One region of the Clostridium sp. MB05 genome, then DNA from elsewhere that is predicted to be linked to it. Evidence: riboswitches for the same ligand, from Rfam matches in the RefSeq annotation. Region 1 holds a riboswitch; the other holds the start of a gene.

What was found. A riboswitch is a leader RNA that binds a small molecule or an ion and turns the genes downstream of it on or off. The one in region 1 is predicted to bind magnesium.
Region 2: it holds a riboswitch for magnesium, as region 1 does, so the genes downstream of both, mgtE (magnesium transporter) here and mgtA (magnesium-translocating P-type ATPase) in region 1, are expected to answer to the same signal.

What each region holds. Positions count from the first base shown of each region.
Region 1 is NZ_CP174370.1:1,399,898-1,412,087, forward strand. Features, by position in the region: gene ACH36K_RS06530 (GH92 family glycosyl hydrolase) at 1-5,492, shown strand, start outside; gene ACH36K_RS06535 (DUF5698 domain-containing protein) at 5,585-6,067, opposite strand; gene ACH36K_RS06540 (RNA polymerase sigma factor) at 6,330-6,845, shown strand; gene ACH36K_RS06545 (anti sigma factor C-terminal domain-containing protein) at 6,829-7,806, shown strand; gene ACH36K_RS06550 (alpha/beta hydrolase) at 8,051-9,007, opposite strand; M-box (ykoK) riboswitch at 9,241-9,400, shown strand; gene mgtA (magnesium-translocating P-type ATPase) at 9,747-12,190, shown strand, end outside.
Region 2 is NZ_CP174370.1:782,604-794,793, forward strand. Features, by position in the region: gene ACH36K_RS03930 (electron transfer flavoprotein subunit alpha/FixB family protein) at 1-849, shown strand, start outside; gene ACH36K_RS03935 (3-hydroxybutyryl-CoA dehydrogenase) at 992-1,834, shown strand; M-box (ykoK) riboswitch at 2,033-2,195, shown strand; gene mgtE (magnesium transporter) at 2,379-3,722, shown strand; gene ACH36K_RS03945 (DNA-3-methyladenine glycosylase family protein) at 3,959-4,900, shown strand; gene ACH36K_RS03950 (YetF domain-containing protein) at 4,950-5,645, opposite strand; gene ACH36K_RS03955 (N-acetylglucosamine kinase) at 6,020-6,973, shown strand; gene ACH36K_RS03960 (PTS system mannose/fructose/sorbose family transporter subunit IID) at 7,142-7,969, opposite strand; gene ACH36K_RS03965 (PTS mannose/fructose/sorbose/N-acetylgalactosamine transporter subunit IIC) at 7,959-8,771, opposite strand; gene agaV (PTS N-acetylgalactosamine transporter subunit IIB) at 8,794-9,270, opposite strand; gene ACH36K_RS03975 (helix-turn-helix domain-containing protein) at 9,646-10,815, shown strand; gene yajC (preprotein translocase subunit YajC) at 10,852-11,130, opposite strand; gene agaF (PTS galactosamine/N-acetylgalactosamine transporter subunit IIA) at 11,133-11,564, opposite strand; gene nagA (N-acetylglucosamine-6-phosphate deacetylase) at 11,736-12,190, shown strand, end outside.

The DNA.
Region 1 (12,190 bases):
TTAAACCCGTATATGCAGTTGAAAAAGAAGATAACTATACGCAGTATGTTGATCCCTTCGTGTGTACAGAAGTGGATTATGGACAGCTATTTCCTGGAAGTGTTGTACCAAATGGACTTGTTAAATTAAGTCCAGATACATATCCTCATGCTACACTTGATCATGCTGGATATGATTATAAGAAGTTGCAAATTCAAGGTTTTTCTCATACACGTATTGAAGGTGTTGGAGGACAAGGGGCAGGAGGAGATGTCTTAGTTACTCCTACATATGTAGAATACACAGAAAGACCTAAAGCAGAAACACGTGCTATGAAATATACAAAAGAAGACGAGTCTGCTAAACCAGGTTACTATAGTGTTGAATTAACACCTAAAACTGGAAAAGATAATCAAGTTTCTGATAATACAGAAATGGGGAAGATTAAGGCAGAAATGACAACAGATCAACGTACAGGTTTTCATCGCTATACATTCCCCGAAGCTGGAAAAGTTAATATTGTTACAGATTTAAATTACACATATCATGGAACTGATATAAGAGATGCTTATTTAGATGTATTAGAAGAAAGTGATATGACTACAGCTATTGGTGGTAGATTTAGTGGGAAAAATGTAGGAGGATCTGGTAAATACACAATGTACTTCTATATGGAGACAAGCAAACTAGCCAATTATGTAAAAACTTGGAATGGGAAAGATCTAAGTGATGAAAAATCTCAAAAAGGAAATGATTTAGGTGCTATTCTTAATTTTGATGTTAAAGAAAATGAAGAATTAGAATTAAAAGTAAGTATTTCACCAATAAGCGTTGAACAAGCAAAAATAGATATGCACAATGAAATAAAAGATTGGAATTTTGACACAGCATATAAGAGAGCTGATAAACAATGGAATGATGTATTAGGTAAAGTTAGAGTTGAAAGTTCTGAAACAAGTGATCCTACTGGTGATCTAAAGAAATTATTCTATACACATTTGTACCATATGTTTATGACTCCAGTAAATGCAACAAGTACAAGTGGAACTTTTAGAGGAACTGATGGGAAAATACATGAGGCTAAAGATTATACTCACTATGATTCATGGACATTATGGGATGATTATCGTAAATATCCTATGATCGGATTAGTTATGCCAGATACTTATAAAGATATGGTTAGATCAATTTCAGATGCATTAGATTATGGTATAGTAACATGGTCACATGATAAACAACCAGTCCCTAATGTAAGAACAGAACATGCAGTGGCTTTACTTGCTGATGGTGTTGCTAAAGGGTTTACTGATATAGATAACTTAGAAGAAGCATATGAAGAAGCTAAAAAAATTGCAAATAAAGTTATTACAGATGAAGTAGAAGAAATAGGGTATGTTCCTAATCGTATGGATCGTACAATGGAATACGGATATGATGATTGGGCTTTATCAATTATTGCAGAAGCTTTAGGTAAAGAAGATGAAGCGCAATATTTCTTAGATCGTTCATTTAACTATAAAAACATGTTTAGAAAAGATGCTGTACAATCCCCATTTAGTGATCGTAAATTAGGATTAGTATGGAACAAAGATAAAAATGGAAATTGGAGTGGAAGTGATCCAAGAAAAATTGGAGCAGATGGACTATACCAAGGTTCTATGTGGCAATATAGTTGGTATGGATCAAATGATGTTAATGGTTTAATGGATTTAATGGGTGGTAAAGAAGGTATGCTTGAAGCATTACAATATCTTTTTGGAGAACATGATCCAGATAATGGTAGTGCGATGTTACACAATGCAGCTAATGAAGTAGAATTGCATGCACCATATTTATTCAACTTTGTAGGTAGACCTGACAAAACTCAATATTGGGTAAGACAAATTTATACAAGAGAAACATGGAATACAGGATATGCAAGTGGAGCAGTTAAAGAAAAGCTGTATAGATTAGCTCCAGATGGATACCTAGAAACAATGGATGATGATGCCGGAACTATGGCTATGATGTTTGTTTCAGCAGCAATGGGTATATTCCCTATGACGCCAGGTGATACAACATTCCAAATAGGTTCACCATTCTTTGAAAGAGTATCTTTAGATGTAGGAAATGGAAAAACATTCACAATTGAAGCAAACAATGTTTCAGATGAAAATCAGTATATTCAATCAGCAACATTAAATGGACAATCATTTAATCGTACTTGGGTTGACTATTCTGAAATCACAAGAGGTGGAGTATTATCTTTTGAAATGGGAAATCAACCTTCTGATTGGGCAAAAGATGGTGTTACAGCTAAATCAAGTAGTGATAAAGCAAATACAGCATCTTATGATGACGATGAAATCGCTTATTCAACAGGAATGTTTGAAGAGTCTAAATTAAATGATGGCTCTTTTGATCAAAAGTTAGAAATTACCTTAAAAACAAATGAATTTACAGGTGATGTAAATGAAGATTTAACAGCATTAGGAAAAATTAAAATTTCTAACCTTCCTAAAGGTCTCAAAGCTTCAGCTGTAAAAACAGATAAAAATAAAGTAGTTGTTTCATTGGATGGAAAAGCTGAACGTCATGCTTTAAATGATAGTATTAGCAATCTAACAATTGAAATAACAGACTCTGCAACAAAAACACCTATTACAAATAGTATTCGTAAAATAAAAGATAACATTAAAGTTATGTTTGATGATGATCAATTATCATATTCATTAACTGAGTTTAAGGAAGGTAAAAATGATGATGGTTCTATAATAGATACAGCTACAATTACTTTAAGCGGTGATTCAGTATTTACTGGAAACCTTAATGAAGATTTTGTAGAGACAGGAAAAGTAAGAATAACAAACCTTCCTGAAGGATTAAATTCAAAAGCTGTAAAAACAGGAGATAAAACTGTTGTATTAAGTTTTGAAGGAAAAGCAAAAAGTCATGATTCAGATATTGAAATTGAACTTTCATTTAGTGATGATGCATTTGATGGAGCTAAAGCTAGTGAAATTGGAATGAGTTCTTGCGGAGGAATGACAGCATTATTATTAGATTTTGATTATGATCATACATCTAAATTGAAAAGAACTATTGCAGAAGCAGAGTATATTAGAGCTAGTGCTTATACCAAATCATCTTATCAGGTTTTATTAGATGAAATTGAAAAAGGAAAGCAGCTTTTAGAAAAAGAAAATGCTAGTAGCAAAGAAATAGAATTAGCTATTGCTAATATTGTAAATGCTCAAGAACATTTAATTATTCCAAGTGATGGATTTTCAAGATTAGAAGCTGAAAAAAGTGATGCATGGTCTGGTGAAAGCTTAAGGAATGAAACTGGCAATTTAGGTGGGACATATGATGGTGCTTGGATAAGATATGATGGACTTGATTTTGAAGGATTAAATACATTAATCTTAGGACTTCGTTATGATAATGCAAGTGATCGTTGTGCAAGTGATAGTAGTCTAGAAGTAAGAGTAGATGGAGTAGATGGTCAATTAATTGGTACTGTTGAGTTACCTACTACAGGAAAAGCATGGGGGACATATAAAACAATTCAAGTGGCTATGGATAATCCTGAAATATTAAAAGGTAAACATGATGTATACTTTGTTTTTAGAGGAACAACTGGTGAAAAACCTTATGTAGCAAATGTAGATTATTTACAATTTAGAGAAACAGCAGTTGACAGTACAGTTAAGTTAGAAGCTGAAAGAAGTGATAACTGGTCTGGTAATGACTTAAAGAATGAAGCTAGTAATTTAGGTGGGACATATGATGGTGCTTGGATTCAATATAACAATGTAAACTTTGATAATCTTGATGCAAAAAAAATCAATGTTAGATATTCTACACGTGTAGATGCTTGTGCTTTAGATGCACGAATTGAAGTGAGAGAAGGAAATAAAGATGGAGAGTTATTAGGAACTGTAAATATGCCATTAACTACTGGATGGACTGACTATCAAGTTGTTAGTGCTGAATTAAATAAGACATTAACTGGTGTTCATAATCTTTGCTTTGTGTTAAGAGGAACTACTGATAGTAGACCATATATTGCAAATATAGATTATATGGAATTTGAAAAAGCAGCCGTTCGTCATATTGAAGCAGAAAATAAAAATGATTGGAGTAATGGAGAATTAAAAATTGAAAATAGTAAAGATAGCAGTGGAAAAGAATTAACTAATGTTGGAGGAACAAGAGATAATTCATGGTTACTCTATAATGGTGTTCAATTTAATGGAAAGACACAAATGTCAGTACGTTATTCTCATAATCCATCTAGTGCTGGTAACAATTCAAGAATGGATATCTATCTAGATAATATGGATGGAAATCCAGTAGGATCAATTGAATTACCAACTACAAATGGATGGGCAAATTACACAGTTGTAAAAACAACATTAAACCAAGATATTACTGGAAAACATAATGTGTATGTAAAATTACATACTGAAGGTTCTAGTAAATGGGTAGCAAATATTGATTGGTTTGAATTTGAAGAACCAACTCCAGAAGCTGATAAATCTAAGTTACAAGCAAAATATGATGAAAACAAAGAGATTCTTGAAAATTCTGGTGAATATCATTATGTAGGATTTAATATTTTCAAAAATAAAATGCTTGATGCTAATAAAGTATTGGAAAATAAAGATGTAACTGATAATGATGTAAGAGTTGCTATTAAAAATATTGATAATGCTATTGCTACATTGCAATATAAGATTGCTTTTGAATTAAATAATTGTCTTCTTGAGCTAGAATCAAACAATGAAGCTGATTATACAAGTGATAGTTATGCAAGGTTTATAGAAGCTATTCAATATGCTGAATCTATTAAAGATGGTAGTGAATACGATATTTATAAAGGTGCTTATGATGGATTAATAGAAGCACATTCACAGTTGACTTTATTAAATAGAAATGACTTAAATGAAATGATTAAACGTGCTGAATCAATTGATTTAGATCAATATTTAGATGAAGGAAAATCAGAATTTAAAGCAGCTTTAGAAAATGCTAAAAAAGTTTATGAAACAGTTTCATTAACACAAAAACAAGTTGATGATGCTACAAAGTCATTAGGACATTCTATAAATGCTCTAAAGAAAATTCCAGAAAGTGTATCTAAGGATGAACTTAATAAGCTTATCAAAGAAGTTAAGTTATTAGATCAAACTAAATATACAGAAGAATCATGGAATGCAATGATGGATGCATTAGCAAAAGCAAAAGAAGTTGCAAATAATGAAAATTCTACTCAGGAAGAAGTAAATGAAGCTTACAGAAATCTTGAAAATGCAAAGAACTCTTTAGTTGAAAAAGATAATAATGACGGTAAGCCAGGTAATGGGGACAATAACGGAGATGGAAGCAACAATGGAAATAATGAAGATAAGCCAAACAATGGAGGAAAACTCCCTAGTACAGGTGGTACTTCATCAGTTGCTTTATCATTACTAGGCGTTGCGATGGCAACATCTGGAATGGTTATCTCTAAGAAGAAAAAAAATAAATAAATGGATAAATATCTGTAAATTAATGTTCGATTGAGTGTTAAATTAATTTAAGAGCCATAAAGCAATTTATGGCTCTTATTGTATTTATTATATTATAATTTTTTAAATTGCTTGGTAATATAACCACCCTTAAATTGAGGAGGTTCATAAGAAACTATAAAGGCATTTTTCTCTAAAGATTGAATTAAAGAAATAACTTCATTTTCTCTACTTCTATGAGAAATAATTTCAAGTTTATATCTTTTCTCTTTATTCATTCTTTCTCCTTCATAAGTATTAACACCAAATTTTAAATCTCTTAGTTTAGTTACTAATTTAGAATTATATAGTGTTAAATTTACATCTATTGATCTATATCCAATGGCAAGTTTTTCTTCAATTCTACCTCCAAGATAGATATCTATTCCATAGCCTAAGATATAGGCTCCTATATTTAGAAAATTCTTTAAGTCAGAAAATACAATTCCAAGACTTACTATGTAAATTATGGCTTCTAAAAAAGCAAACATTGAGGCTTGAAGTTTTTTACCTTTAACAAAAAATGTAGTTCTTAGTGTTAGAAGTGGAACATAAATTAGCTACAAAATAAATATTGCTAATGCATTTATCAAAGTAATCCCTACTATAGTTTTATAATTTTATTATAAGTTAAGTAGATAAAAGTTTCATATAAGGGAAATTAAAGTATAGACAGAAATATGTAGTATTTAAGATAATAATATAGATAATGTTTTATTTTGGAAATAATTATTTGAAAAAATTAATATATAATTGTACACATTTTGTTTTGATAATTGTCTTATTTATATAAGGCCTTATTTTAAGAAGGGAGGAATAATGGATAAAGATTTAATTATTAATTTATATAAGCAACAGTTTAATATTATTTGTCTTTATTTAATAAAGTGTGGATGTAGACCTAGTGATGTTGAAGATATAGTTCAAGATAGCTTTATAAAAGCAATGGAATACATAACAGAAATAAACATTAGAAATCTACCTTCTTGGCTATTTAAGGTTTCTATAAATAATTATAAAAATATGGTTAAAAGAGGTAAAGTTATAAATTCTAAATCTATTTATGAGGATAACTTTTATGAAGAATTAGTAGATAATTTCAACTTAGAAGAAAATATTATAAATAAAGAAAAATCGCAGAAAATTTTACAGACTTTAAATTTATTAAAAGAAGAATATAAGAGCTTAATTATACTTAAATATGAAATTGATTTAAGTTATAAGGAAATTTCTATTTTATTAGGATTAGATGAAAATACAATTAAGGTGTATTTGTATAGGGCAAGAAATAGTTTTAAAAAGGAGTGGAATAAAATAAATGAAGGATATAGATAATTTTTTAGATGAGAAAAAAATAAAAAAATCTATGAGAATAGCAAAACTTAAACTAACTATAAAAATAGTTATCATATCAGCTTTAGTTTTTATAATAGGAAGTTTTATTAATAATAAACTATCTTTAAAGTATAGTGAGATGTCATATGAAAAACAAGAGGCAATAGTAAAACTAACTATACCAAACGGATATATAAGTGAAGCAAATGATTTATTAGGAGTATTAGGTGGAACAAGTTTTAAAAAGATTTCTAAAAGTATTGCTGGCAGAAATATAATTATAGATGATTCTATAACTAGGTTTGGCATTAATGGAAATGAAAGATATAATAGTCGATTTGATAGAGTAGTTGGTATGGGATATGGTAATTACAATAGTGATTGGCCTGTATATACTAATGAATATGGATATAGAAAGTTAAGATTTTTTCATCCTGAGATAGACTATAAAGAATATCAAAATGACTTAGATTATATAGAAAAAATACCCAATGGAAAGGTGGTCGAGTTAGCAATTTCCTTTGATAAACCATATAAAATTTCTGAGTTGTATATGATCCAGAGTAAGTTAAAAAATACTGATATAACATGGCTATGGTTAGATGAATTTACTGATAAAAAAATGGAAGAGTTTAAATATAAAATTGATAATTATGATTCTAAATCAAGTGGAATAGAAGAAGTAGAAACTATTGGGATAGAGTGTTATAATTCTAAGAATTTTAATAGAGATGAGTATAATGAAAAATATAATGAGTTAATAGAGAGATTAAGCAAAAGTCCTTATATGAATCATAAACAGTTATATGATGAAATAATGGAAAGAGGAAAGACATCAGCTGATGATGCTGAAATTTTAGGGATAGTAGTTCATGGAACTAAGGAGGAATTAAAAGAAATAGTTGGATTACCAATTATAAAGGCTAGTTCTTTTGGAATAGTTGCTGATCCAATATATTAAAGGTGCTGTCGCATAATGTAAAATGCAGAATTTAGAATTTGAAATTAAAGAAAAAACTCCCTTAGGAGTTTTTAAAATTAAATTATATAAATAAAAAGGCATTCTTTAATGTCAGAAGGTATATCACTTTATAGACTTGCTATAGATTCTGAAACAGGTAAATTAGATGTAATTGTTAATGGACATAGTTAGAATTATAAACAAAAAATACTTTGTACTAATAATTAGCACAAAGTATTTTTTATTAATTTAAGTCCACATATTTATTCGTAAAAGTTTCTATTGTTGACCAATAAAGCTCAGGATTTACTTTTGATGCTTTAGCATGTCCCGCTCCTTCAATAGTAAGTTTTTCTTTTTCAGAACTCGTAGCGGTATATAGTTCGTCCATCATTAAATATGGAACAAAGTCATCTTTATCACCATGAATAAAAAGTATTGGAGTTTTAGATTTTGAAACTTGATTTAATGCTGATGCTTTTCTTAAGTTATATCCAGCTCTAAATTTTGATACTAATGAAGAAGCATGCATTACAGGAAAGTCTGGAAGTGAATAAAGCCCCTTTAATTTATGAGAAAATTGATTCCAAACAGATGTATAACCGCAATCTGCTATAATTGCCTTTACATTATTAGGTAAATTTTCACCAGATACCATAGAAACAGTAGCAGCTCCCATAGATACTCCATGAAGTATTATTTCTGTATTTTCATAATTTTTAATAATTAAATTTATCCACTCTATAATATCAAGTCTGTCATTCCATCCCATTCCAATGTAACTACCTTCGCTATTTCCATGAGCTCTTAAATCTGGGATCAAAACATTATAACCCATATCATAAAATTTTCTAGCATAAAGGTTCATATCGGAACCTTCACAAGTATATCCATGAACAGTTATTACCCACTTGTTAGTAGAATTTTCGTTTAGTATTTTATATCCATGCAATTTTAAATTATCAAATGAAGTTATATATTCATCAGAAAAGTTTGAATTACTGGTTAGCCAATTTACATCTTCATTTACAACTTCTCCAATTGTATCTTCAGATTCTTCAGGTTTACCAAAAATAATATCTTTGGAAGTTTTTGGATTAAGAGCTAAGTTATAAAAGTAATTTCCTACAAAGCCTAAGGCGCCAACTGATAAAGTGGCTAAAACACCAGTTGAAAGTAGTACTATATTTTTCTTTTTCATAGTTACCTCCTTGGATCGTTCTAATATTATTAAGGGTTATTTTATCACTTTTAAATAAATTTCACAATAAATTATTTGAAAGTGACTTTAGAATAATAATATGAATTAAATTTTAAAAATTGATCTATAAACTTACTTTTTATAATTAAATTAAATAAAAATATTAAAAAGGGTTGACAAATATAGAGTAATTTCATATGATGAAGTAGAATTAGAAATTAAAATTCGAAAATTAAATATCTCGGTAGGTGAGGTTACCACAAGGATAAGGGTTGCTGCCGCAAAATAGTGGAGACACTATGAGAAGGTTAGCAGTCTATGTCGAATCCAAGGCATAGACTAATGCAATTTCATCGCCTTGTGAAGCTGAAGCTTGAACGATGGTGAAACAATTTTTTTGTTTTATATTTTTATTGCAATTAATTATTGCATAGTTTAGGAATTTTATTTCCCTTACCATTGTTTTAGCTTTGGTAAGGGTTTTTTATTTTTAATCAATTTTATGTTTATATATTTTGAATTTTTGGAGGTGAGAGGAATGGATGAAGAGAGTAGTAAGAACATAGACTCATTAGGGAGAAGTATGATTTTCGTAAGCACGATGAATTTATTATGTACTAGATTGTACATTCATTCCTCTTGCTCATTACAATTGAATAATTTACATTAGTATTTCTTTTGGGTTTATGTCTTACTTTCTAAAAAAATATTAAAATCTATTTTTTAGGAGGGAAAGACAATGAAAAAAAGAATATTGAAAAAAAACACTACTAATGAATTAAGATTAGCTGAAACAAAGAATAGATTAATTTCAGCTGCAATTCAAAATGAAAGTGCTATATTAAAGATATATGATACAAGCTATAATGGCTATGAAGAAAGTAAAGTTGAATTAATGAGAGAGAAGTTTGGAAAAAATGAAGTTACTCATCAAAAAGGTGACTCTTTATTAAAAAGACTTTTAGAAGCTTTTATTAATCCATTTACTATAATTTTATTGATTTTAGCAGTTATATCATTCATTACAGATATAGCTATTGTTGAACCAGCAAACAGAGATGCAACATCAGTTATTATAGTAACTACAATGGTTTTAGTTAGTGGAATCCTTCGTTTTGTACAAGAGGCAAGGTCAAGTAAAGCAGCTGAAAAGCTAAGTGAAATGGTTAAGACAACTATAAGTGTAGAGCGTAAAGAAATTGGAAGACAAGAAATTTCAATTAATGAAATTGTAGTTGGAGATATAATTCATTTAGCTGCTGGTGATATGATTCCAGCTGATGTTAGAATATTAAGGTCTAAGGATTTATTTATAAGTCAGTCATCATTAACTGGTGAAAGTGAACCAGTTGAAAAAATAGATAAGGCTATTATAAGTGATTGTAAAAATCCTGTTGAGATGAATAATTTAGCTTTTATGGGAAGTAATGTTATTAGTGGTTCAGCTACAGCAATAGCAATTAATGTTGGAGACGATACAATATTTGGTTCTATGGCAAAGCAAATAGTAGGTAAAAAAGTTACTACAAGCTTTGAAAAAGGTGTAAACTCAGTATCCTGGGTATTAATTAGATTTATGTTAGTAATGGTTCCGATAGTGCTATTCATGAATGGCTTTACTAAAGGAGATTGGATGGAAGCATTTCTATTTGCTCTTTCTATTGCAGTAGGTCTTACCCCAGAAATGCTACCAATGATTGTTTCAGCAAACCTTGCAAAAGGTGCAGTTTCTATGTCAAAGAAAAAAGTAATAGTTAAAGATTTAAATGCAATACAAAATTTTGGAGGTATGGATGTTCTTTGTACTGATAAAACTGGAACACTTACACAAGATAAAGTTGTTTTAGAATATTCTCTTGATATTGAAGGAAATGAAGATAGTAGAGTATTACGCCATGCTTTTCTTAACAGCTATCATCAAACAGGATTAAAAAACTTAATGGATATAGCTATAGTAAATCATGCAAATGAAAAAGATATGATTGAATTATGGAAAGATTATAAAAAAGTAGATGAAATACCATTTGATTTTAGTCGTCGTCGTATGAGTGTAGTAGTTGAAGATAAATATGGTAAAACTCAACTTATTACAAAAGGAGCAATTGAAGAAATGATATCAGTTTGCTCACATGTAGAATATAAGGGGAAAATAGAACCTATTACAGAAAAAATAAAAGATGAAATTCTAGAGACAGTTGCAGGCTACAATAGAGAAGGAATGCGTATATTAGGTATTGCTCAAAAGAATAATCCATCAAAAGTAGGAGAACTTTCAGTAAAAGATGAAGCTGATATGGTTCTAATAGGATATCTTGCATTCTTAGATCCTCCAAAGAAAAGTACAGCTGGAGCAATAAAGGCTCTTGAGGAGTATGGTGTTAATGTTAAAATTCTTACTGGAGATAATGATGCTGTAACATCTTCAATTTGTCATCAAGTTGGAATAAAAGTAAGTAATTTATTGCTTGGATCAGATATTGAAGAAATAGATGATGAACTACTTAGTGAAGCAGTAGAAGAAACTAATGTATTTGCTAAGCTTTCACCACAACAAAAGGTACGTGTTGTAGCGGCTTTAAGAAATAATGGACATACTGTTGGTTTTATGGGAGACGGAATAAATGATGCAGGAGCTATGACAGAAGCAGATGTTGGGATTTCTGTAGATACAGCAGTAGATATATCTAAAGAATCAGCTAACATTATATTGTTAGAAAAAGATTTGATGGTTTTAGAAGATGGAGTAATAGAAGGCAGAAAGATATATGCAAATATCATTAAATATATTAAAATGACAGCAAGCTCTAACTTTGGAAATATGTTTTCTGTTCTAGCAGCAAGTATATTCTTACCATTCTTACCTATGATGCCAATACAGCTTTTAATGCTAAATTTAATTTATGATATTTCTTGTATAGCTATTCCTTGGGATAATGTAGATGAAGATTATCTTAAAGCACCTCGTAAATGGGATGCAGGCTCCATTAGCAAGTTTATGATTTGGATTGGACCAACTAGTTCAGTTTTTGATATTGCAACTTATATTCTAATGTATTTCTTTATTTGTCCATTTGTATTTGGCGGACAATTCCATACACTAAATGAAGTGCAACAGTTAGGGTTTATGGGACTTTTCCATGCAGGATGGTTTGTTGAATCACTATGGTCTCAAACTCTTGTAAT
Region 2 (12,190 bases), 620 kb from region 1:
TTAGCAGACACATTAGGAAGACATGGAGCAGATGAGGTTATCGTTGCTGAAAATGAGTTGTTAAAGCATTATACAACTGATGGATACACAAAAGTTATTTGCGATATAGCTAATGAAAGAAAACCAGGAATATTATTTATAGGAGCTACTTTCATTGGAAGAGATTTAGGGCCTAGAGTAGCAGCTAGATTATCAACAGGGTTAACAGCAGACTGTACAGTTTTAGATGTTGATGTTGAAAAAGCAGATTTACTAGCTACAAGACCAGCTTTTGGTGGAAACTTAATGGCAACAATAGCTTGCCCTGATCATAGACCACAAATGGCTACAGTAAGACCGGGAGTGTTCTCAAAGCTTCCAGATGAAGATAGAGAGTTTACTGTAGAAAATGTTGAAGTTAAGCTAGAAGAAGCAGATATTAGAACTAAAATAGTTGAAATTGTAAAGGAAGCTAAGGATATAGTTGATATAAGTGAAGCTAACTTTATAGTAGCTGGAGGTAGAGGAGTTGGTTCTAAGGAAAACTTTGCTATACTAGAAGAATTAGCAGAAGCCTTAGGAGGAACTGTTGCAGGATCAAGAGCAGCTGTGGAAAATGGTTGGATAGAAAGGGATTATCAAGTTGGTCAAACAGGTAAAACAGTAAGACCAAATATATATATAGCATGTGGTATTTCAGGAGCAATACAACACGTTGCAGGTATGCAAGACTCTGATATGATAATAGCTATAAATAAAGATTCATCAGCTCCAATAATGAAGTCAGCAGACTATGGAATAGTTGGAGATTTATTAAAAGTTGTGCCAGAAATGACAGCACAAGTAAAAGAGTTAAAAGAAGAGAAATAGAATTAACATACAATAAATATAATTGACAATTAGCAATAGAAAATAGACAATTAAAGAGTAAATTTAATATTTATTAATTTAGTTTTTTGAATTGTTAATTATTAATTGACAACTATCAATTATAAAGGGGTGTTTAGTAAAAATGGAAAAGATTTTTGTAATAGGCGCAGGAACAATGGGTGCTGGAATAGTTCAAGCTTTCGCTCAAAAAGGATATGAAGTTATAGTTAGAGATATCAAAGATGAATTTGTTGAAAGAGGAATAGCTGGAATAAATAAAGGCTTAAGCAAATTAGTTTCTAAGGGAAAAATGACTGAAGAAGATAAGGAAGCTATACTTTCAAGAATAACGGGAACTACTGATTTATCTCTTGCTGAGGATTGTGATTTAGTGATAGAAGCAGCAGTAGAAAATATGGAAATTAAAAAGACTATATTTGCTGAACTAGATTCAATTTGTAAGGAATCAGCAATCTTAGCTTCTAATACTTCATCATTATCAATAACAGAAGTTGCATCAGCAACAAAAAGACCAGATAAAGTTATAGGAATGCACTTTTTTAACCCGGCTCCAATAATGAAGCTAGTAGAAGTTATAAGAGGTATAGCTACATCTCAAGAAACTTTTGATTCTGTTAAAAATTTATCAGTTGCAATCGGAAAAGAGCCTGTAGAAGTTGCAGAAGCTCCAGGATTTGTAGTTAATAGAATACTTATTCCAATGATAAATGAAGCTACATTTATACTACAAGAAGGAATAGCTTCAGTTGAAGATATAGATACTTCAATGAAATATGGAGCAAATCATCCAATGGGACCTTTAGCTTTAGGGGATCTTATAGGGTTAGATGTTTGCCTAGCTATTATGGATGTTTTATATAATGAAACAGGAGACAGTAAATATAGAGCAAGCAGTCTTCTAAGAAAATATGTTAGAGCTGGATACCTTGGAAGAAAAACAGGAAAAGGATTCTATAACTATTAGAATTTAATAATAAAGAATTAAAACTAGTGGGAGAGTAAAGGAATAAATTCCTAAGCTCTTTCACTTTTTTTTATTTAATATATTGTATATAATATTAGAGGTTCATAATAGTTTAAAGTATAGTTTGTTATAAAATAATATTCATTTTATTGACATGTAGATTTTTATTGCATAGTATATTATTAGGAATAAATATATAATACAAATTGTTAGGTGAGGTTCCTATAAAGAAAAATGCTACTACCCAGAAAAATCTAGAGATTCCAATGGGTTAGCAAGAATCATCGCTAAGGTGATTTTTAATGTAGCTGACATTGTGTCTACGCTTTATAGTGCTAAAGCTCTACGATTATAAAGCTAATGTTATTAACTTTTGTCGTAGAGGGCAAAAGTTTTTTATTTTGAAGGGAGATGTTACTATGGACTCGTATCTGGGGACAATGTATGAATTGAATAGATTTAGATATAAAAAAGATAGGAAAGTCTTAATAGTAGTAATCTCTATTGAAGGATTTTCTCCTATCTAATTTTAGGAGGAAAATTTATGAAGTTAGATATGAATAAGGAAGAGTTAAGAAGATTTTTACTTCATGCTCCACAAGATAAAATTATTAAGTATATAGAAGATATACATCCAGTAGATATATTAGATGTATTACGTGATAATAAAGAAGATATAACTGATATTTTATATAGATTACCAGAGGAATTTATAGCATCAATAATAGATGAAGCTGAAAATGAGGAAAAGTATGAAATACTTAGTCAGTTTTCAGAGAACAAACAAAAAAATATTATTGAAGAAATGTCTTCAGATGAATTAACAGATTTACTAGGGATTTTAGATGAAGGACAAGCGAATAAGATTTTAGCAAAGATGACTGATGCAGATGCTAGAAAAGTTAGGCAATTATTAAGCTATGATCCAGACACTGCCGCAGGGATAATGGCTACGGAATTTATATCAGTAAAAGAGAATATGACTGTAGAGGAAACTTTAAAATATTTACAACAATATGGAGAAGAGATTCAAAATATATATGACTTATATGTAATAGATAATTTTGATAAGCTTAAAGGAATAGTTCCATTAAAAGATTTAGTAGTCTCAGGGTTTAATACTAAGATATCAGATATTTTAAATACTAATGTAGAATGGATTCCCTATAATATGGATCAAGAAGAAGTTGGACATAGGTTTGAGAAATATGGATATTTAACTATGCCTGTAGTAGATAATGCAAAAAGATTACTTGGTATAATAACCTTTGATGATGTGATGCAAATATTAAGGGATGAAAGTACAGAAGATATTCATCGTCTTGGGGGAATAGACAAGGAAGAAAAGATTAATGGAACATTAGGAGAGTCAGTAAAAAGTAGATTACCTTGGCTTGTTATTAATTTAGTTACAGCTATTTTAGCATCAGCAGTTGTAGGGATGTTTGAAGGTACAATAGGACGAGTAGTTTCTTTAGCTACATTTATGCCAATAGTTGCAGGAATGGGCGGAAATGCGGGTACACAAACATTAACTATAATTGTTAGAGGATTAGCATTAGGGGAATTAAACTTTAACAATATTAAGCATACATTCTTTAAAGAGGTCGGAATTGGACTTATAACAGGTTCTGTAATAGCTATTATAATATCTATATTAGGATATATGTGGGAAAGAAATATTGTTTTTGGAATAGTTATAGGCGTAGCCATGGTTTTAAATATGGTTGTTGCTACAATGTCAGGTTATGTAGTACCAATAGTGCTTAAAAAGCTTAATATAGACCCAGCATTAGCTTCATCCATATTTGTAACAACATTTACAGATGTATTAGGTTTCTTCTTCTTCTTAGGATTAGCTACCTTATTATTAAATTATTTAATTTAAAGAGTGATCATATTGACAATCAAAAATAGTAAAATGTTTATAAAATTAAATTTATAGGGAAGTTCATTGAATTTCTCTATTTTTTTTAAACTAAATAAGGTTTATTTTAAAATTATCAATTTGCAATTTTTTATTTTAATTTATATTGTGTTATAATTAATTAAAAGAAGAGGGGAATAGTTCGTTTATGTCTCGGGGATAAATAATATATTAATGAGATATATAGAGGTGAAGAAATGGATTTTAAAAATGTTATATTTGAAGAAGATAAAGCTATAATACAAGGAGTTAAAAACTTTAATATAAAGCAAATATTAGAGTGTGGGCAATGTTTTAGATGGGATAAGATAAATGATTGTAATTACATAATTGTTGCCTATGGAAAAGTTATAGAAGTAATTCAAAAAGATGATGAAGTTACAATATATAATACTAATGAAAAAGACTTTAATAACATATGGTTAAATTATTTTGACTTAGAAAGAAGCTATGATGATATAAAGGATGTTCTTGCAAAGGATGAAATACTTAGAAAAAGTGTTGAGTTTGGGTATGGAATCAGAATATTAAATCAAGATCCTTTTGAAATGCTTATAAGTTTTATAATATCAGCTAGAAATAGTATTCCATCAATAAAGAAAACAGTTAAAAAGATATGTGAAAAATGGGGAGAAAAAGTAGAATACAAAGGAAATGAATATTATACATTCCCAACTCCAAAAGCAATTAAGGAATCCACACTAGAGGAAATACAAGAAACAGGTGCATCTTTTAGAAGTAAGTATATAGTTGATACTATTAAAAAAGTTAATGAAGCTCTAGTAATTAAAGAGGATATAGAATTAAATCCTACTAAGTATGAAGAAAGACCAGAAGTATTAGATTTTGATTTAGAGTACATAAAATCATTAAATGATGATGAATGTCATATAGCACTTCAAAAGTTTATGGGAGTAGGAGCAAAAGTTGCTGATTGTATAATGTTATTTTCAATGGCAAAACATTCATCTTTTCCTGTAGATGTATGGGTTAAAAGAGCAATGATTCATTTTTATGTTGCTCCAGATGTATCTTTAAATAAAATGAGAGTATTTGCTAGAGATAAATTTGGTGCTTTATCAGGAATGGCACAACAATATTTGTTCTACTATGCAAGGGAAAACAAAATAGAAGTATAAAAAAATAGGGTTGGAATAGCAAGGATGCATCCAACCTTATTTTACTTTATTATGAATTTTTATCAATAAATAAAGTTCCATCACTTTGAATTTCAGCATAAAAGACATCCTTAATTGAATTTATATTTTGCTTAGCGAGTTCAGCTTTTACCCACTTCTCATCTAAATTAAATTCTTTTAAATTATGCTTTATTATTTTACCATCACTAATTATTTCAGAAGGAATATATTTTATCTCGGAAACAGGTATTTTCATATCTGACTTATTTGGTTGATGATGCTCAGGCTTTTTCATTACACTTAAGCTTCCGTTTGGCTCTAATATAGCATATTCCACTTCTAAAATAGAGAAAACACTATTCTTTCTAAGTAACATTGAAAGATCATCAATATTAAGACCGGTTGAAAATAAAGAATCTTTCATAATTTTACCTTTTTTTATCAAGATAGTTGGTTGTCCGTCTAATATATGTCTTATTTTTCCTGATTTTAAGCTTATGTATGAAGCAAGGCTACTTAGTACGCACCACCAAATCAAACCAATAACTTCATCCGTAATGGGTCTATGAATATCACTAACTACATTGGCAGCAATAGAACCAATTGTAATTCCAGTAACATAATTAAAAAATGTTAGATGACTCATTTGCTTTTTTCCAAGTACTCTTGTTGATGTTAACAATACAATAAATATAACAGTTGTTCTGAATAATAAATTAAGTACGTCTGTATTTCCTATATTCATATTAAACATCTCCTCTAAAAATATGAATTTTCAAGACAATAAGAATAAAAAATAACTTTTGCATCTATAATAACTTAATTTATGTTTTCCAAAGCTAATTAATTTATTCAAGAATGTTTTTTTATCAGTTGAAAGATGGCATAAATGATAGAAGTATATAGAAGTTAAGAAAAGATATGTATTAAAAATTAATATGAGATATCTATTAGTTTTAATAAAGTATAATATTGGAATTTAATAATAATAAAGATATAATTATATAGTAGATAAAGTTATTAATAATGTACTAGACATAGCTTAAAATTAGTAAGGTTTAGAATATGTTATATAGTAAAAAGAATTATATAAGACAAGGCGTATAGGGGGAAGGAAAAATGTATTATTTAGGTATTGATGGAGGCGGAACTAAAACAAAGTATCTATTAGTTAATGACAAGCTTGAAAAGGTATCCGAAAGAGAGGGTTCGACTATACACATTCATCAAGTTGGTGTGGATGGTATAAAAAAAGAGTTAAGAGAAAATATTTCAAAGGTATGTGAAGAAGCCAATATAGAATTTAAGGATATAGCCTATGCATTTGCAGGAGTTCCTGGATATGGAGAAAGTCTAGATGACATGGAAAAGATTGATAAAGCTATAAAAGAAGTTATGGAAATACCATATTCTATTGATAATGATGCTGTTAATGGATGGGCGGGAGGAACTGCTTGCAAGCCAGGAATAAATGTAGTTGCTGGTACAGGTAGTATAGCTTATGGAAGAAATGCAGAAGGTAAGCTTGCTAGATGTGGTGGGTTTGGACCAGGAATAGGCGATGATGGTAGTGCATATTGGATTGCCTTAAGGACTATAAATGAATATACAAAGCAAAAAGATGGAAGAAAAGAAAAAACTGCTTTATACGATATATTAGAAAAAGAGTATAATATAACATACCAATATGAAATAGTTGACGTAGTATTTAATAGATTGAAGTTTAATAGAACGGAATTAGCTAAATTCTCTAAAATATGTTTCCTTGCAGCGGAAGAAGGATGTCCAGATTGTAAAAAAATATTTAGGGATGTTGCAGAGGCTATATTTGAGCATATAAATGCTATATCAAAGGAATTAAATTTTAAAGACGAATTTGTAGTATCATATACAGGTGGGGTATTTAAGTCTGGAAAATACGTTTTAGAGCCTTTACAAGAAATGATAAATAATTCAAAACTGAAATGCAAATTACAAGAACCAGCATTAGACCCATGGAATGGTTCAGTATTATTAGCATATACTTTAGCAGGAAATAAAGTTCCAGATAACGTTAAGGAAATATTTAAGTAAAAGAATATAAATAAAACGAGGCTGTCTGAGATAGCCTCGTTTCGTTTCTGTAGTCAATAATAAATTAGATAAAATAGCTTATATGTTGAATAAGTTAAATAATACTAAAATTAAATTAATAAAAAAAGAGGACTGCTAGTAAATAGTATGTCCTCAATCTTTTAAGTTTTATTTAGCCCATATATTAAAGAATCCACCAACTAAACCTATTATAAGTAATAAACCTATACATTTAACAGGAGACCATTGTCTTTTCTTAATTAAGTAGTATAACATTAATGTTAGAGCTAGTGGAATCATTTGAGGAAGAACACCATCTAATATTTTTTGTATATTAATTGGAGCTTCTCCATTTGGTATTTCAATAGCTAATCTTGTTGCACCATAGTTTGAAGTAAGTGCACCAACTATGAATACACCTAGCATAGAAGCTGAACGTGTAAATTCTTTTGCATTCTGAGTTAAGATATCAATTGCTTTTGAACCTAAGTTATATGACCAATGCATTAACCAATATCTAATTCCAAATTGAACAGCATTAAATATTAATAAGAATAATATTGGACCAGCTAAAGATCCATTAATAGCCATATTGGCAGTGATACCAGCAGTAATTGGAACTAATGTGAACCAGAAAATAGCATCTCCAATTCCACCTAAAGGTCCCATTGCAGCAACACGGACAGCACGGATAGTATTAGTATCAGCTTTTTGTTGCTCTAATGATAAAATTATACCCATAACAAAAGTTACAAGGAATGGGTGAGTATTAAAGAACTCTAAGTTGTGTTTCATGGATTTTGAAAGATCATCTTTATCAGTATGAATTTTCTCAAGTCCAGGTAATATTCCATATAGCCATCCAGCAGCTTGCATTCTTTCATAGTTAAATGAAGCTTGTAAGAATAATGAACGCCAAACCATCTTGTTTAAAGTTTTTTTGTCAAGTTGTTTGGCAGGAGTCAAATCTTTATATTGTGTAGCATTAGATTCCATCTTCGTCATCTCCTCCTATTCCTATATTTGCTGTAGCAGATTTCATTTTTACATTAGTTTGGAAGTCGTAAATGCATACTGCAATTCCAATAAATGCAATTAATAATAATGCAGATCCAGCTAAACCTTCTATTTTACCTATGATAGTTGCAAGTGCAAAACCAGCAAAGTAAACTCCCCATAAATCTTTTGATAACATAATACGTAATAAAATTGCAAATCCAACATAACGCATCATTCCACCAGCAGCACCAAGTCCATTCATGATCCAAGCATATTTATCTGATAAAGCTTGCAATGTAGAACCTACAGCGCTACCACCTATTAAACCTAGAACAACTACAAATGCAAAGAATAATCCTAAAGCAGCCATTGCTCCATAGTTAAGTCTTTCAATACCTTTTGGATTTGCAGCTTCAGCATGTTTATCAGCTTTTGACATTAATGGTGACATAACTGTGAATAATAAAGTAACACAATATTGTCCTATTAACGCAAATGGAACTGCTAATCCAACTGCAGCAGTTGGCTCTAATTTAGAAGAAATAGCAAATATTACTGCCATTATTCCTCCGATAACAGCATTTGGAGGCTGAGCTCCTCCAACAGGCATGTTACCGATTGTCATTAATTGATAAGTACCACCTACAATAAGTCCAGTTTGTAAATCTCCAAGAATTGCACCAATAACAGCTCCGGATACGATCGGCTGATACAATGATTCTAAGAAACTAAATTGATCAATACCTGCAATGAATGCAAATACTGCAACCAAGAGAATTTGTATAATATTAAAATCCATTTAGTATTCCCCCCGTATTATTTTATTTAAAAATCTTATCAATACTTTCTGAATTTTCGGTAGGAACTCTTCTTATTTCAAGCTCTACTCCTAATTCCTTTAATTTTTTGAATGCTTCTACATCCTTGTCATCTACTGCAACAGAGCCAGCAACTTGTCTTTTTCCTTCTGCCATGTGCATATTTCCAATATTAACTTTTTTTATTGGAACTCCACCTTCAACAAGTCTTAACACATCAGTAGGAGTTTCGCAAACTATAAATATAAGTTGTTTAGCACTAGCTTTATGAATTGTACTTATAGTTTTTTCTACTGTCCAATAACGAGTTGAAGCATAAGCTGGTGCAGCCATATCCATTAGACCTTGTCTTAGTTTGTCTCCAGCTACAACATCATTTGCAACTAGGATTAAGTTTGCACCAATAGAACCACACCATTGAGTTGCAACTTGTCCGTGAATTAATCTGTTGTCTATTCTTGTTAATACAATATTTGGCATAATATCACCTCCTTTTTGTGAAAACATTTTATTTTCACTTATGAGAACATTATATACTTAATATAAATGATAATCTTTACACTTTTTAGTATTTGTTTTATTTTTTTTAACAACGTTTACAGAATAGAGTTAAATTTAGTTTTATAAAAATATGATTTTAGTATTAATATAGTATATTAAAGCTACGGTTAAGTTCTCTTTTAAATTCAAAAAAAACTATGATATAATATATTAATAACTTTAATTTAAAGATTAATTAATGAATTAATCTTTATGATATAAAAGTATATAAGCAAAATAAAATTAATATTAATTAAAGATTAGCGAAAGTCTTATTAGAAAGTAATATTAGTAATTTATATTGAGGTGATTTTTATGTATGATAAAACAACTAGTGCTCAATTTAGAAAGTATGGTTCTGTTTATGATGAAGCTAAGGATATACATAAGGATGATTTAATATTAAAGCAAATTGTAACTAGTGATAAAGTTATTTCTAGCCTATACAATTTCTCAGAGCCAACATATATAGAAATTGTTAAAGGAATGGCATCTATATTAATAAGTGATTCAAGTAATGGTGATTTTAAACTGTTTGCAGTTCATAGAAAATTAGAAATTAAGCCTAATATGTATTTTAATATTGTTTCAATGACAGATCAAGTCACTTTTAATTTAATAATACCATCAGGATATAACCTTAAACTTGAATTTTTAAATCCACCATATGTTTATAATAGAATATTGCCTACTATAAATATCCCTGAAATAATAGCTTATTATTATACAATTAAAAGTCCAAATTACAATTTTAAAGGAGAAAGTCACAGTTTATTTGAATTGACATTTGTTGATAATGGAACTTTAAATACATCTATTGATGGTGTTGATTACACATTAAACTCATCTGATCTAATTGTATACGGTAAAAATCAATTTCACACACAATCTGTAAATATTGATTCAGCTTGTTCATATTTAACAATTATGTTTGATATGGAATGTGATGATTCTAGTTTAATATGCAATAGGGTGTTTCATTGCAGAAAGGAATTATACAAGGCTGTAAGAACTTTTGCAAAAAATATATCAAGTACAATACCCTACTCAGAAAATCTTATTTTGAGCAATTTTCATGAAATTATAATTAGATTATTACAATATGATTATTTAGAGATTGATGATAGCAAGTTACATAAAGAGTCATATCAGCATTTCCAAGATGAATTATTAGAAGGGATATTAGCATATATTGAAGAGAAGATTTCTTCTCCAATAAGTATAGAAGAGCTTTGTATTAAATTTTCAATTTCAAGATCATCCTTGCAAATGATGTTTAAAAATAATTTAAATACATCACCAAAGAAATATATTAATGATTTGAAATTATCTAAGAGTAAGAAATTGATTAAAGAAAATAAATATACTATTAGTGAAATAGCATTTATGTTAGGTTTTAACTCAATACATTATTTTTCAAGAGCTTTCACACAACATTATGAAATAAGCCCTAGTGAATATGCGCAAAGCTTATTTAAATCATAAAATAAGAGCTACCTTTTCGGAAGCTCTTTCTATTATTTATAAAATATTTTGAATTGAATATCTAGATACATTTATTACTGTGTTTTTAGCAATTTCAATTTCTATCTTTTCTTCTCCTACAGATATTACTTTACCATAAACTCCACCACAGAACATTACTTTCATACCTGGCTTTAATTCAACATGAACATCCTTAAGTGTAGAGGTTCTTTTTTTTATGTTTCTAGCTGATATAAATAGTAATATTAAGGCACCTATTCCTAATAATACTGCAACAGTGATGCATGTCCATATAACTACTTCCCAATTTATCATTGCTAGATACCATCCTCGCTTTCATCATCTTCATGAACTATAAATTCAAATTTTACAACTCCGCTTTTACCTACTTCAATTGCTGACTCAGATAGGGAATGCAAATCATCTATAATATCTTTAGTCATAGATATTTCAAGAAGCATAGGCAAATTTGTGCCACCAATTACTTCCATTGTTTTTTCTATTTCTGTTTTAACTTCAACTAAAGTTTTAAATGGTGATCCCCCAGCTAAATCACTAAGAGCTAAAATACTGTCACAATTATCTAAATTTTCTAATGAGGCATAATATTTCTTCTTTAAATCTTCTGTTGAATCTGTTTCCTCAAAGTCGACATATTCTACGTTGCAAGGTTCTCCTGCAATTAGCTTTAAAGATGTACGTAATCCTGATGCAAAGTTACCATGTCCACTAATTATTAATCCTATCATTTCATCATCTCCTAAAATAGATTATACAATGTTTAATAATTATAATTATAATGAAGAGTAGCTTAAATTCAATAAGCTTGGTGAAAGATATAAAATATATGTTTAAAAGTGCAAATATTAGACAAGTAAACTTAGGTATAATTATATATAAGTTTAATTAGGAGGTATATCATGTTAATACAAAGTAAGAGAGTCTGGATTGCTGATCAATTTATTCCAGCTCAAATCGAGATAGATGATAATAAAATAGTTAATATTTATGCTTATAATGAAAAGCAAGATGCTTACGATTATGCTGATAAGAGAATTTTACCAGGATTTATAGATATCCATTGTCATGGAGCTTATGGGTTTGATACAAACGATGCAAATGAGCAAGGATTAAGAAATTGGACAAAGATGATAGCAAGTGAAGGGGTTACTTCAATATTACCTACTACTATAACTCAAAGCAAAGAAGTGCTTATTAAAGCTTTAAGCAATGTTGCAAAGGTAGTAGAAGAGGGATATGAAGGAGCAGAAATATTAGGAATTCACTTTGAGGGACCTTATCTTGATATGGAATATAAGGGGGCTCAACCAAAAGAATATATAGTTAAGCCTACTATTAAGGAATTTCAAAGTTA